DNA from 2 places in the Curtobacterium sp. LFS079 genome. Region 2 is predicted to be linked to the other one. Evidence: predicted binding sites of a transcription regulator. Region 2 holds the regulator's gene; the other holds the start of a gene.
What was found. Region 2 encodes HspR, which represses chaperone genes until heat shock. Its sites were predicted from a motif close to AAGTTGAGTCNNNNNGACTCAACTT; they were not measured.
Positions count from the first base shown of each region.

Region 1: the regulator HspR is predicted to act here: its motif matches at 3,072-3,096, upstream of clpB (ATP-dependent chaperone ClpB).

Region 1 is NZ_JBFPFO010000001.1:44,843-51,924, reverse strand. It holds gene ACNQPB_RS00255 (septum formation family protein) at 1-345, shown strand, start outside; gene clpB (ATP-dependent chaperone ClpB) at 348-3,014, opposite strand; gene ACNQPB_RS00245 (YciI family protein) at 3,284-3,622, shown strand; gene ACNQPB_RS00240 (SRPBCC family protein) at 3,714-4,184, shown strand; gene ACNQPB_RS00235 (DUF4031 domain-containing protein) at 4,227-5,096, shown strand; gene ACNQPB_RS00230 (2-phosphosulfolactate phosphatase) at 5,093-5,857, shown strand; gene ACNQPB_RS00225 (DUF1801 domain-containing protein) at 5,854-6,213, opposite strand; gene ACNQPB_RS00220 (YccF domain-containing protein) at 6,225-6,626, opposite strand; gene ACNQPB_RS00215 (phosphoribosylanthranilate isomerase) at 6,696-7,082, opposite strand, start outside.
Region 2 is NZ_JBFPFO010000007.1:13,597-20,678, reverse strand. It holds gene dnaK (molecular chaperone DnaK) at 1-485, shown strand, start outside; gene ACNQPB_RS12895 (nucleotide exchange factor GrpE) at 488-1,162, shown strand; gene ACNQPB_RS12890 (DnaJ C-terminal domain-containing protein) at 1,392-2,357, shown strand; gene ACNQPB_RS12885 (heat shock protein transcriptional repressor HspR) at 2,367-2,783, shown strand; gene ACNQPB_RS12880 (GNAT family N-acetyltransferase) at 2,790-3,299, opposite strand; gene ACNQPB_RS12875 (CG0192-related protein) at 3,287-3,919, opposite strand; gene ACNQPB_RS12870 (hypothetical protein) at 4,125-4,463, shown strand; gene ACNQPB_RS12865 (amino acid permease) at 4,746-6,197, shown strand; gene ACNQPB_RS12860 (PaaX family transcriptional regulator C-terminal domain-containing protein) at 6,834-7,007, opposite strand.

The DNA.
Region 1 (7,082 bases), on a different contig from region 2:
GACATCGAATCCAGGGACTACCGGGTGGGCGACTGCTTTTCCGACTTCGATTCCAATGCGAGCAAGGGCCACGCCGTCGAATGCACCACGCCGCACTCCGCCCAGCTCGGCGCCGTGTTCAGCTACAAGGCGGACGACAGCTTCCCGGGAAGCAACGCGCTTAGGGACAAAGGCCGCGAAGTCTGCCGCACCGTGATGCTGAACGAGGCTTCCCGGAAATACGTACTGCTCCAGCAGAATGTCTACCCGAGCTCCACCAGCTGGGACAGTGGTGACCGCCGCGTGGACTGCTTCATCGTGGTGGACTCGGGCAACACCCTGAAGGAAAGCGTCCTCCAGAAGTAGGGTTACTTCCGGCGGACCACCAGGCCGCTGCCGGCGGGAGCGCCGCCGTCGGGCCCGGCAAGCGCCTCGAGTCCCTCGATGGTGAGTTCGTCGACGTCGGCCGCGGTGTCCACCAGTACGGTGTCACCATCAGCAATCGCACCGCCCAGGATCTCCTTGGCGAGCCGGTCGCCGATTTCGCGCTGCACGAGCCGGCGCAGCGGCCGCGCACCGTAGGCCGGATCGAAGCCGCTCATCGCCAGCCAGGCCCTGGCGCCGTCGCTGACCTCCAGGGTGAGCCGGCGGCCGCGCAGGCGCTTGGCGAGTTCGTCCACGTGCAACTCCACGATGTCCGCCAGTTCATCCAGGCTCAGCGGATCGAACAGCACGATCTCGTCCAAGCGGTTCAGGAATTCCGGCTTGAAGGACGCCCGCACCACGGACATCACGGCCTCCTGCTTGGCAGCGGCATCCAGGGCCGGGTCCACCAGGAACTGGCTGCCGGAGTTGGACGTCAGCACCAGGATGGTGTTCCGGAAATCGACGGTGCGGCCCTGGCCGTCGGTGAGGCGGCCGTCGTCGAGCACCTGCAGGAGGATGTCGAAGACCTCGGGGTGGGCCTTCTCCACCTCGTCCAGCAGCACCACGGAGTAGGGCCGGCGTCGCACGGCCTCGGTGAGCTGGCCGCCCTCCTCGTAACCGACGTAGCCCGGAGGGGCGCCGACCAGGCGGGCCACCGAGTGCTTCTCGCCGTATTCGGACATGTCGATCCGGACCATGGCGCGTTCATCGTCGAAGAGGAAGTCCGCCAGAGCCTTGGCCAGCTCGGTCTTGCCGACGCCGGTGGGGCCGAGGAACAGGAAGGAGCCCGTGGGCCGGTTGGGATCGGAGATCCCCGCGCGTGCCCGGCGGACGGCGTCGGAGACCGCGGTGACGGCCTTGTGCTGGCCGATCAGCCGCTTGCCGAGCTCTTCCTCCATGTGCAGCAGCTTCTGGGATTCGCCCTGGAGCATGCGTCCGGCGGGAATGCCGGTCCAGGCGGAAATGACCTCGGCGATGTCGTCCGCGGTGACTTCCTCGGCGACCATGAGGTCCGGCTTCGCTCCCCCGCCGGCCACTCGGGCGGACTCCTCCTCGGCAGCCGCGCTCAGCTCGCGTTCGAGTGCGGGCAACTCTCCGTAGAGGATGCGCGACGCCGATTCGAGGTCGCCTTCGCGCTGGTACTTTTCCGCGGCGGAACGCAGTTCATCAATCTTCGCTTTGAGGTCACCCACCCGGTTCAGCCCGGCCTTCTCCGCTTCCCAGCGGGCGTTGAGCGCGGCCAGGGCTTCCTTCTTGTCCGCCATGTCCGCCCGGAGCGCGGCAAGGCGCTCCACGGAGGCGGCGTCGGTTTCGCCCTGGAGGGCGAGCTCTTCCATGGTGAGCCGGTCGACGGAGCGGCGCAGCTGGTCGATTTCCTCCGGCGCGGAGTCGATCTCCATGCGCAGCCTGGAGGCGGCTTCATCCACCAGGTCGATGGCCTTGTCCGGCAGCTGCCGGCCCGAGATGTAGCGGTTGGAGAGCGTCGCGGCAGCCACCAGCGCGGAGTCCGCGATGGCCACCTTGTGGTGCGCCTCGTAGCGCTCCTTGAGCCCGCGCAGGATGCCGATGGTGTCATCCACGCTCGGCTCACCCACGTAGACCTGCTGGAAACGGCGCTCCAGGGCAGGGTCCTTCTCGATGTTCTCGCGGTACTCATCCAGGGTGGTGGCACCGATCAGGCGCAGCTCGCCACGGGCCAGCATGGGCTTGAGCATGTTGCCCGCATCCATCGCGCTCTCGCCGGTGGCGCCGGCGCCCACAACGGTGTGGATCTCGTCGATGAAAGTGACGATCCGGCCTTCGGAGTTCTTGATTTCTTCCAGCACGGCCTTGAGGCGTTCCTCGAATTCACCGCGGTACTTGGCACCGGCCACCATGGAGGCGAGGTCCAATGCGATGAGGGTCTTGCCGCGCAGGCTCTCCGGGACGTCGCCCGCCACGATGCGCTGCGCCAGGCCTTCCACCACGGCGGTCTTGCCTACGCCGGGCTCACCGATCAGCACCGGATTGTTCTTGGTGCGGCGGGAGAGCACCTGGACCACCCGGCGGATTTCGGAATCGCGGCCGATCACAGGGTCCAGCTTGCCCGAACGCGCGACGGCGGTCAGGTCCGTGCCGTATTTTTCGAGCGCCTGGAAGGTGTTTTCCGGGTCCGGCGAGTTCACCTTGCGGTCGCCGCGGACACCCGGCAGGGCGGCGAGCAGCGCTTCATGGGAGGCTCCGGCGTCGCGCAGCAATTTCCCAACGGCGTCATTCCCGGCGGAGAGGCCGAGCAGCAGGTGTTCGGTGGAGACAAAGGAGTCTCCGAGCTTCCCGGCTTCGCTTTCGGCGGCCTTGATGGCTTGCAGCGACGGACGCGAGAGCTGTGCCTGCTGCACCGAGCTGCCCGACGACGACGGCAGCGCCTTGATCGCGGAGCTCGCCTGGACACTCACCGCGTCCGGGTCCGCGCCGGTGGCGCGCAGGAGCGCGACGGCGACGCCCTCGCGCTGGTCCATCAGCGCCTTGAGCAGGTGGGCCGGCTCGAGTTGCGGGTTGCCCGCCGTGGAGGCGTTCATGGCTGCCGCGGAAAGAGCCTCCTGGCTCTTGGTGGTGAATTTGACGTCCAAAAAAGAGCTCCTTTCGGGAAGCTGTGGTCTCAAAAGTTGAGTCAAGTGACCTTTATAAACTTGAGTCTATCACGCTCAACTTTGTTTTACTCCTTCTTGGATCCATGCTTGCCCACCGCGGAACGGCTGTCCAGCGATCTGCCCGACGGCCCTTCCGCCCGGGCAAAAATAGAGTACTGGCCACCCTGCCGGGAGGCTCAGGCAAGTCCTAGGATCAAGCTGTGACCGGAGGGATTTCCCCGACGGCGCGAGGAGAAAAAGGACCTGTCATGGCGAAGTTCGTAATCCTCTACATCGGCTCAATGTCGGCCGAATCGCAAATCGCGGAGAGCACTCCTGAACAAGCCGAAGCCGGCATGAAGGCCTGGACCGACTGGGCCGCCAAGACCGGCGACGCCTTGGTTGACTTCGGCACTCCGCTGGGGACAGGCAAGGAGGTTTCCAGCTCGGGCACCTCGGACACCACCACCGGCGTCGGCGGCTACAGCATTCTCCAGGCCGATGACCTCGACGCCGCAGTGGAACTGGTGAAGGACCACCCCCATTTCATGAGCATGGAGAGTGCGACCATCCAGATCTACCCGGCACTCGACATTCCTGGGATGTAGCTTCAAACCGAGGGTCCGGCCCGTGTGCTGCATCCGGAAACGCAGCGCATGGACCGGACCCAATTCCGATCAAGCGCCGTAACATGTGGCCATGGCTACCTACACCGTTTCCCGGTCCGCCCTCATCCCGGTCCCCGCGTCCGCGATCTTCCCCCTGGTCAACGACTTCCACGAATGGACCAAGTGGTCTCCGTGGGAAGGCATCGACCCGAACCTCAGGCGCAGCTACTCCGGCCCCGAATCGGGCGTCGGCGCCAAGTACGCGTGGAGCGGCAGCGGCAGGGTAGGCGCGGGCAACATGGAGATCGTCGGTTCGGACGAACCTTCCCGGGTCCAGCTCCGCCTGGAGTTCACCAAGCCCTTCAAAGCCGTCAACCCCACCCTCTTCACCTTCGTCCCCGAGGGTGGTGCCACCCGCGTCACCTGGGCGATGACCGGCGAGAACAAGACCCTCCTCTCCAAGGTCTTCGCCCTATTCATGAACATGGACAAAATGGTGGGCAAGGACTTCGAAAAGGGCCTGGCGTCGCTGGGGGTTGAGGCAGCCAAGCGCGCTGGCTGAGGCGCCCCTTGCCGGGTCCTCCGGCGGGGCTACACTTTGGCCATGGCCGTCTACGTCGACCCGCCCCTGTGGCCCGCACACGGGACCGTGTTCTCCCATCTGGTGTCGGACACTTCCCTTGAGGAGCTGCACGCCTTCGCCGCCGCGGCCGGGGTTCCCGAGCGGGCCTTCGACGGAGACCATTACGACGTTCCGGAACGCCGCTACGCGGACCTCGTGGCCGCCGGGGCGATTGCCGTGGAAGCCCGAGTGCTGGTGCGCAAGCTGATTGCCAGCGGCCTGCGGATCCCGGCCCGGCAGCGCAGCAAGGCACTCTCCGTCCCGCTGCTGGAGCGCTGGAACTCGGTCCTCCCGGGACATGAGGAACTCGGTTTCGAACTGCTGGAACGCTGGGGCGAAGACCACCGCAAGTACCACAGCCGCACCCACCTGCTGGCCGTCCTGGAGGCCCTGGACACGTTGACCGAACCGGCCCTGCCCGCCCGCACGGTGGCCCTGGCGGCATGGTTCCACGACGCCGTCTACGAAGGTCTCGCAGGCCAGGACGAGGAAGAATCCGCCGTCCTCGCCGAGAAGCGCCTCACCGAGGCCGGCCTGCCCGCCGGAGACGTCGCCGAGGTCGCCCGTCTGGTCAGGCTCACCGCAACGCATGACCCCGCGCCCGGAGACTATGCCGGTGCCTTGCTCTGCGACGCAGACCTCTCCGTGCTGGGTGCCGAACCGCCGGCGTACGCCCGCTACCTGGCTGATGTCCGGGAAGACTATGCGCACGTCAGCGACGCCGACTTCGCCGCCGGGCGGGCCGCCGTCGTACGCAGCCTTCTGGCACTGGACCCGCTCTTCCACAGCAGCCGCGCCAAAACGCTCTGGCTGGACGCCGCCCACCGCAACCTGCAGGCGGAGCTGCAGTGACCGCCGGGGCCGTGCACCGGCAACAGCCGTACCGGATCAGGTTCGAATGGGGGCTGGACGGCGCCCGCACCATCACTGCCGGGGCGGACCTCGCCGTGGTGGTGGACGTGCTGTCGTTCAGCACCTGCGTTAGCGTCGCCGTCGAGCGCGGCGTCCAGGTCTACCCGTACCGCTGGAAGGACACCGGCGCCGAGGACTTCGCCGTGCACCACCACGCCACCCTGGCGGGACCGCGGAACGGGGGCGGACTGAGCCTGTCGCCGTCGAGCCTGCGCGATACCCCTGGGCTGGAGCGGGTGGTGCTGCCCTCCCCCAACGGCTCGGCCATCTGCCATGAACTGGCCGCCGAGGTGCCGCTGCTGGCGGCCGTGTGCCTGCGCAACGCCGCCGCCACCGCCGACTGGGTGCTGGCCACCCTCCCGGAAGATGCGGTGATCGCCGTGGTTGCGGCCGGCGAGAAATGGCCCGACGGCGGGCTCCGGCCGGCCGTCGAGGACCTGTGGGGTGCCGGTGCGTTCCTGGCCGGGCTGGTTGCGGCCGGGCGCGAAGTCTTCACCCCGGAGGCTTTCTCCCCCGAGGCCCTGACAGCGGCAGCCGCCTTTGACGCGGCCGAACCCGCCCTTCCGGAGCAGCTGCGGGGCTGCTCCAGCGGGCGGGAACTGATCGGGATGGGCTACCCGGACGACGTCGAGATCGCCGCCGGGCTGGACGCCGCCTCCGCGGTGGCCGTGTTCCGGGACGGGGCGTTCAGGCGGGTTTAGGCCTTGCTGCCGATCCAGTTCCGGATGACTGACTCGAGGGCAGGCTTCTTGGCCTCGAAATCCGCGGCGTCCAGGAAGCGGGCAACGCGCGACACGTCGCCGTCGCCCTCTAGCAACCCGGAGCTGTCCTCGATCGCTGCGCCCTGGTGGAACATCAACGTGACGTTCTTCTTTGCCTTCGGGAAAAAGGACGCGATGTTTCCCTTGTACATGAAGGTCGGAGCCTGCCATTTGATGGCTTCGCTGATGCCCGGGTCCACGGACAGGATGAAGGCACGGACGTCCGAAACGAGCTGCCGCTGCGGGTTGTCGTACTTGTCCAGCCAGGCATCAACGTCCGGATTCCTGTTTTCCATGGCGCCCGCCGTTAGCGGTAGTTGCTCGCGAACGGCCGGTTGCTGGGCACGATCTGCTTGCCGAGCGGCATGAGGGACACCGGGATGAGCTTGAGGTTGGCGATGGCCAGCGGGATGCCGATGATTGTGACGGCCATGGCGACGGCCGTGACCACGTGGCCGATCGCGATCCAGATCCCGGCCACCAGCAGCCAGATCACGTTGCCCAGGAGCGTGAACACGTTGCCGGAGCCGGGTTTGTCCACCACAGTCCGGCCGAAGGGCCACAGGGTGTAGGCGGCGATCCGGAAGGACGCGATCCCCCACGGGATGGTGACGATCAGGACGCAGCAGATGATGCCGGCGGCGAAATAGCCCAGTGCCAGCCAGAACCCGCCGAAAACCAACCAGATGATGTTGAGGAGCGTCTTCATGCCTACCATTCTCCCGCGCGGAGGGCCCGGAGGGGGTAGGGGTTTGCCCTGAACGGCCCCTGAATTCGGTCAGTTGGGCTGCTTGGCGGCCTTGACGAAGGCGCGGACCTTCGCCAGGTCCTTCACGCCGCGGGATGATTCGACGCCCGAAGAAACGTCCACGCCCCACGCACCGGCGGCGTCGACGGCGGACGCCACGTTCTCCGGGGAAAGTCCCCCGGCCAGCAGCCATTTCCGCCCGGCAAGGCCCTTTTCCCGCATCAAGGCGTAGTCCCAGGCTTCGCCCGAGCCGGGGACGGCGGCGTCCACCAGCAGCAGTTCCTCGCCCCAGTCGGCGAACTCGCCGTCCGCGGCACCCAGGGTGACGGCGCGGATGAGCCGCATTCCGGCGTCGTGCACTGTGCGGACATCCTCCGGCGTGCGGCTGCCGTGCAGCTGGACCCATTCCAGGCCGGC
Region 2 (7,082 bases):
TGCACGTCTCCGCCAAGGACAAGGGCACCGGCAAGGAACAGTCGATGACCATCACCGGTGGCACCGCACTGTCCAAGGAAGACATCGACCGCATGGTGGCCGACGCCGAGGCACACGCTGCCGAGGACAAGGCCCGCCGGGAAGCCACGGACACCCGCAACTCCGCCGAGCAGCTCGCCTACTCGATCGAGAAGCTGCTGTCGGAAAACGACGACAAGCTGCCGGAAGAGGTCAAGACCGAGGTCAAGGCCGACGTCGACGCCCTCAAGAAGGCGCTCGAAGGCACCGACGACGCCGCCGTCAAGACGGCGTTCGAGAAGCTGCAGCAGTCCCAGTCCAAGCTGGGCGAAGCCATCTACTCGCAGGCCTCAGCCGCCGGTGCCGAAGGCGCCGAGGGTGCAGCTCCCGCCGGTGACAAGGCCGGTTCTGCCGCCGACGAGGACATCGTCGACGCTGAGATCATCGACGAAGACGAGAAGAAGTAACCATGCCCCACCACGGCAACGAATCAGAGCACTCGGGTTCGGAGCAGGAGCAGGGCAAGCCGGTCATCCGGGACAACCGCAAGGTTGACCCGGAGACCGGGGCCACCCGGCACCCGCACCAGGAGGCAGCCCCCGACGCCGGCACCCCCGCGGGTGCGGAAGACGCGGCTGCCGAGGGCGATGCGCTGTCCCAGGCCGAGGAGATCCTCAACGGCGTCGAGGTTCCGGCTGAAGAGTCGGTGGCCTCCGGTGCCTCGGCCCAGGCCGAAGCCGCGGAACTGCGCAACGACCTCCTCCGCCTCCAGGCCGAGTACGTCAACTACCGCAAGCGCGTCGAGCGCGACCGTGCGGTCGCGGGGGAGATGGCCGTCATCGGCGTCCTGAACTCCCTGCTTCCGGTACTGGACGACATCGACGCCGCCCGCCAGCACGGCGACCTCGAGGACGGCCCCTTCGCCGCCATCGCAGCCAAGCTGGAAAACGCGCTGAAGACCTACGGACTGGAACGGATCGACGCCACCGGCGTGGAGTTCGACCCCACCATCCACGAGGCCCTCATCCAGCAGCCAGGCCAGGACATCGAGGTGGACACGGTCAGCCAGGTGCTGCGCTCGGGATACCGCTCCAAAGAGCGGGTCCTCCGCGCGGCCCAGGTCATCGTGTCGGTGCCTGCATAGTTCGACTCGACTCCTCATCCGCTGCGGCTCAAGCGTTTGGCTCGCCAACCGCGATCCGCCTAAGGTGAGCTGACCGCAAACGCGAAGCAGAGCATAGGCCCCGGGAGTGGCATCGGGCCTTCCGGAGCGTGGGTGGCTTGGGTCCGCAGGACCAAGCCGCCCACGCGAAGGGGCGGGGGCCTATGCTCTGCGTAGCGCAACCGCGACCACACTAAGAAAGGACACACACTTGGCAAGCCAGGACTGGGTTGAGAAGGATTTCTACGCGATCCTTGGTGTCGCCAAGGACGCGTCCGACGCCGATATCAAGAAGGCGTACCGCAAGCTTGCGCGCCAGTACCACCCCGACACCAACTCCGGGGATGCCGCTGCGGAGAAGCGGTTCAAGGACATTTCCGAGGCCTACTCGGTACTCTCCAACCCTGAGGACCGGCAGCAGTACGACGCCATCCGGGCCATGGGCGGCGCGCGCTTCGCTCCCGGCGCGGGCGGACGCGGTGGCCCCGCGAACGGCGGCTTCGAGGACCTCTTCGGCGGCCTGTTCGGCGGCGGAGCCCGCCAGCCCGCCGGCGCCGGCGGCATCCCGCCGGAGTTCGCTGACCTTTTCGGCGGAGGTTTCGGCGGCCCGACAGGCTTCCAGCGCACCCCGCAGAAGGGCTCGGACCGCACCGCCACCACCAGTATTTCCTTCAAGGGCTCCATCCAGGGCACCACGGTGAGCCTGCGCGAAAACAACGGCAACGTGATCGACGTCAAGATCCCCGCCGGCATCAAGGACGGCCAGAAGGTGCGCCAGCGCGGCAAGGGCAACCCCGGCGCGGCCGGCAACGGCGACCTCATCATCACGGTCAACGTCACACCGCATGATTTCTTCATCCGCGACGGCGACAACATCCGCGTCCACGTCCCGGTCACCTTCCCCGAAGCCGCGCTCGGCGGCGAGATCGAGGTCCCCACGCTCGACGGCAGCCACGTGAAGCTCCGCGTCCCCGCCGGCACCAATTCCGGCCGGACCCTCCGGGTCAAGGGCCGCGGCGTCCACACCTCCAAGGGTGAGGGCGACCTCCTGGTGACGGTCGACGTCGTCGTTCCGCAGAAGCTGCCTAAGGAGGCGGAAGAAGCCGTGAAGGCCTTCGCCGAGGCGACAGCGCACGCCAACCCGCGCCAGGACCTGGCCGCCAAGGCCAGGCTGTAGGAGCCCGCCATGGGTATCGACGTCAACCAGCCGATCTTCGTCATTTCCGTGGCGGCGGAGCTGGCTGACATGCACCCGCAAACGCTGCGCCAGTACGACCGGCTGGGCATCGTCTCGCCCAGCCGTGCCCCCGGCAAGTCGCGCCGCTACTCCCAGCGCGACGTCGACCGCCTGCGCGAAGTGCAGCGCCTCTCCCATGAAGGCGTCTCGCTGGAGGGGATCAAGCGCATCATGCAGCTGGAGAACCAGGTGGCCGCGCTCCAGCAGCGTGTGGTGGAACTGAGCGAAGAACTGTCCCGACGCCGGGATCCCCTGGATGCGCGGATTTTCGCTGCCGGAGCGGCCGGCGACGTCGTCAGCCTGGCCCGCGGCCAGCGTCCCCGTCCGCGGTCCCAGGCCGTGGTGGTCTGGCGTCCGCGCGACTGACGTTCGTCACAGGGCGATCGCGAAGATCAGCTGGACCCTGTCATTCTTGATGGCTTCCTTTTCCAGGCGCAGTCCGGCCTTTTGCGCCACCCGCTGTGACGGAATGTTCGCGGGATCGATGATGGCTATGACCCGGTTGATGCCCCGGGCGGCCGCGAAGCGGAGGGACGCCCCGGCGGCTTCAGTGGCGTAGCCATTGCCCTGGCAGGCGGTGATGACGTGGTAGCCCACTTCGACCTCCTCGGTGCCGTCCACGATCTGCTTGGTCAGGCCGCAATCGCCGATGAAGTTTCCTTCGTGGTCTTCCATGATCCAGAGCCCAAAACCGTACCCTGCGTAGTTGCGCTTGTTCCAATCGATCCAGCGCTGTGCCTCGGCACGTGTTTTCGGGGCGGGGTAGTAGCGCATCACCTCGGGGTCGCCGAGCATCGCCGACATTGCATCCAGATCATCGTCCGTCATGGGCCGCAGGCGGAGCCGGGCAGTTTCGAGGACGGACACGATCAGTGCCGCCACTCCGCCGAAGCCAGCTGGACCGGGACTTCCTGGCCCGTCCATGTGCCGTTGAGCGTGAGTTCGCCCGGTTGCGGCGCTGGGTCCACCATCCGGAAAATCTCCAGGCGGAGGGCGCCGGCGTCGATGACCGTGACCCGGTCCGTCGTGACGGGAGCATGCGGTTCCAAAGCCGGGAGGGCCGTTCCGGGCGTTCCGCTGCCTTGGACCTGGGCCGTGCTGGGGCGTGGCTCCCGCTTTCCGTCGGCCACAACGAACTGTTCGGCCTCGCGCTGGCCCCTGAGTATTGCGCTTGCCAAGGCAGCGACGTAAACGGGATCGGCGCAGGCATCGTAAACCCAGCGCTTGCCAAGGACCGAGTGTTCCATGGTGCCCACCAGCCAGGTTTCGGCCCCGGGCAATTCCGCACCGCGGTAGCTCAGCGGGACCTGGTAGACGGTTCCGCCGTGGGACACGAGGTGGGTCTCCATCCCGACTTCACCGTCTGGGTCATCGAATCGGTAAGCGCCTAGAAGAGCCGGCTGCGCAGAGTCGCCGGGCACGAACCATGGCTGCTGCGGCAGGTACTGCGCGATGAGTTCGAGCTTGGAAGGAACCAGTGTCGCTTTGTGCAGGATCGCCATGGGCACCAGCCTAGGCCAGAGCGCGTTGGCCCGGACCCGCGCCGCGAATGGTTCGGCCATCTGCCACTTCCGGCCGGTTTGGGCCGGTTTTTCCGGCCGAATTTGGCAAATGGCAGCCGAACCAGAGGCCCGGACCCGGGGTCTCCGCTTCGGGTCCCCGTGCCCGGTCTGCGTACAATCGAGTGAAACCGACAACTGAGGGACCATGAAAAAACTCACCACTGTTCTGCTCGCCGCCGGGCTTCTCGTCTCGGCCTCCGCCTGCACCGCGCCGAAGCTGTCCACGAAGGAAACCTGCGAGCGCCTCAACCTTGTTGTGTCGAGCCCCGGCGGAACGGGTAAAGCGGCGCTGAACCGTATCGCCAACGCCCTGCGCCCTCTCGAGGCCGTGGCGTCCGATGAACTCCGGCCGTCGCTGAAAGCGCTGCTGGAATACGCCGACGAATCCGCCAAGCAGAACCCGGACGAGGCGAAACTCGGTGGTCTCACCGAGGAGTACCAGAAGGCCGGCGCGAAGTTCAGCCAGCTCTGCAGCGGCGCCTGAGCGCCTGCCGCCTATTAGCCGGTAACCGCCGGCCCACAGAGAATTCCCCGTCGCACGCGTGCGGCGGGGAATTGTCCGTTAAGGGGTGAAAAGCGCCTGCTTGGCGGGCGCGTTGGCTTCCGTCCCGGGTAGCGGTGATCCATGTCATATGTCGATCATTTTACGATCGTCACATATGCTCAACGTAACTGGCGGGTTCCGAAATCCAGGCATCGCTGTCCTGCCGGGTGATAGACGCGGGGGACGTCCAGGAACTTCCGAAGCCAAACAAAGGAGACAACGGTGTCAAACAGCTTCGACCAGATCAAGATCCGTGAAAGCGGACTCAAGCGTGAACTCAGCAGTCCGCAGCTGACCATGATCGCCTTGGGCGGTGCAATCGGAACCGGGCTTTTCCTCGGAAGCAAGTTCGCCATCTCCTTCGCCGGGCCCAGCGTGCTGCTGAGCTATGCGATCGGCGGGCTGATCGCCGTCATGCTGATGGGCGCGCTCGCCGAGATGACCGTGGCGCATTCCACCACCGGCTCCTTCGGAGCGTTCGCAGAACACTACATCTCCCCGCTGGCGGGCTTCCTCGTGAAGTACCTCTACTGGTCCTGCATCGTGCTGGCGGTGGGAACCGAGGTGCTGGCCATCGGGGACTACATGAAACTGTGGTTCCCCGGGGTCCCGCCGCTGCTGTGGGTCCTGCTGTTCTCCGCCGTACTGATCGGCGTCAACATGTTCAACGTCAAGGCCTTCGGCGCCCTGGAGTACACCTTCTCCAGCATCAAGGTCTTCGCCATCCTGGCCTTCATCCTGCTGGCCGCCTACCTGGTGTTCGGCAGCCGCAATCCCAGCTACGGAATCCAGAACTATACCGCCGGCGGCGGCTTCTTCCCCAACGGAATCTCCGGCATGTGGTTCGCCGTCATCGTCGCGATCTTCAGCTACCTTTCGGTGGAGATGATCGCCGTTGCCGCGGGCGAGGCCAAGGACCCGGCAACCGCCGTCAAGAAGGCCTTCAAGGTGACGGTGTTCCGGCTGTTCCTGTTCTACATCCTCACCCTGGCGCTGATCCTGGCGATCGCCCCCGTGCAGCAGATCCTCGCCGGGGACAGCCCCTTCGTCACCGTCATGCAGGTGATCGGGATCCCGTTCGCCGACTCCCTGATCAATGTGGTGGTGATCATCGCCGCGCTTTCGGCCATGAACTCGCAGCTGTACATTTCCACCCGCATGATGTTCAGCCTGTCGCGGGCCGGGCAGGCCCCGGCGGCGTTCGGCAGGCTCACCAGGAACGGCGCCCCGGTCAACGCGCTGATCCTGTGCACCGGAGGCATCGCGGTCGCCGCATGCGTGTACGCCCTGAATCCGGAATCCGGCTTCACGTTCATGATGGCGTTGTCGATGTTCGGCGCCATGGCCACATGGCTGCTGATCTTCGTGACGCACCTGGCCTTCCGTGGGGTGACGAAGCGCAGGGGCGAGGCTCTGTCCTACCGGCTGCGCCTGTACCCAGCGGCGTCTTGGGCCGGTGCCGGGCTGATGGTCGCGGTCATGGTCACCACCCTGTTCATCGACGCCTTCCGGATGACCCTCGTTTTCGGGATTCCGTTCGCGCTGGGCATCGTGGCCCTCTACTTCGCCCTGAACAAGGGACGACGGCGGACCCCGGAACCTGCCGGCGGCATAGTCGAAGAAACCGACGGTGGAGGCGCCGGGAGAAGCGTGGCTCTCGAAGACGCCCACTAGGTATCTAGCAGTTGGTGGTTCCAAGAGGTATGACGGCGGGCGGACCTCATGGGCTCCGTCCACCCGAACAGATACAGGCACGCACGCGCTTTCATGGCCAGCGACGACGAAACCTCCAACCCACCAAAGCCAACCCGCGGGTGGTTTTGCACAGGCGAGGTACCGGACTGACTGGTACCCCTGTCTCGGACCGGCTTCCGTCGCGATGCCGATGTGTGCGGACGCCGGAGCGTCGACGGTCACGGTCGCTGCCGCCCCGCGGGGCAGGTGGACACCCTCTTTGAAGAAGCGAAGCCCGTCAATCTCGGGAGCCTGCTGTGCAATCCCGTGTGCAAAGCCTGGATAGACCAGCACACCAAGACTCAGGTCCTCTGGGCCTGGTTTGTACCCTTGGGGCAATGCACGGGCATGGTCGCAGCCGACGGTTGCTGAACCGTTCGGGGCCCTCGGTGGTCCTTGAGCGGGCAGGGTTCCGGGAGGATTCGCGGGAATCGTGGTCGCGCTTTCCGCAGGCGTCTGTTGTGCGGGAGAGCAGCCGACCAGAATCGCTCCCATGATGGTCAACGCTGCTCCGGCTCCCACGGCTACAGCAAGATTGGGCTTCATGTCCGTCCATCCCGTTGAAACAGACACAGTCTACGGTTCTCCGCCGGCCGAGGTAGTACTGCCTGCGGTGTCGAGGCTGCCGCTGATGACTTCGTGGGCGTGCGCCGCGGCAAGCCGGTGGACCGCCTTGAGTACCTGCCGGACGGTGGGATCGTGCCAACCGTCCGGCAGGTACTCCAGGGGAAGGTTCGGATCCCGGATCACGGTGCGGGAAGCGGCGCCACAGGGTCCGCATGGGGATGTAGTAGCGGAAGGCATCCCGGTGCGGCTGCGCGCCTG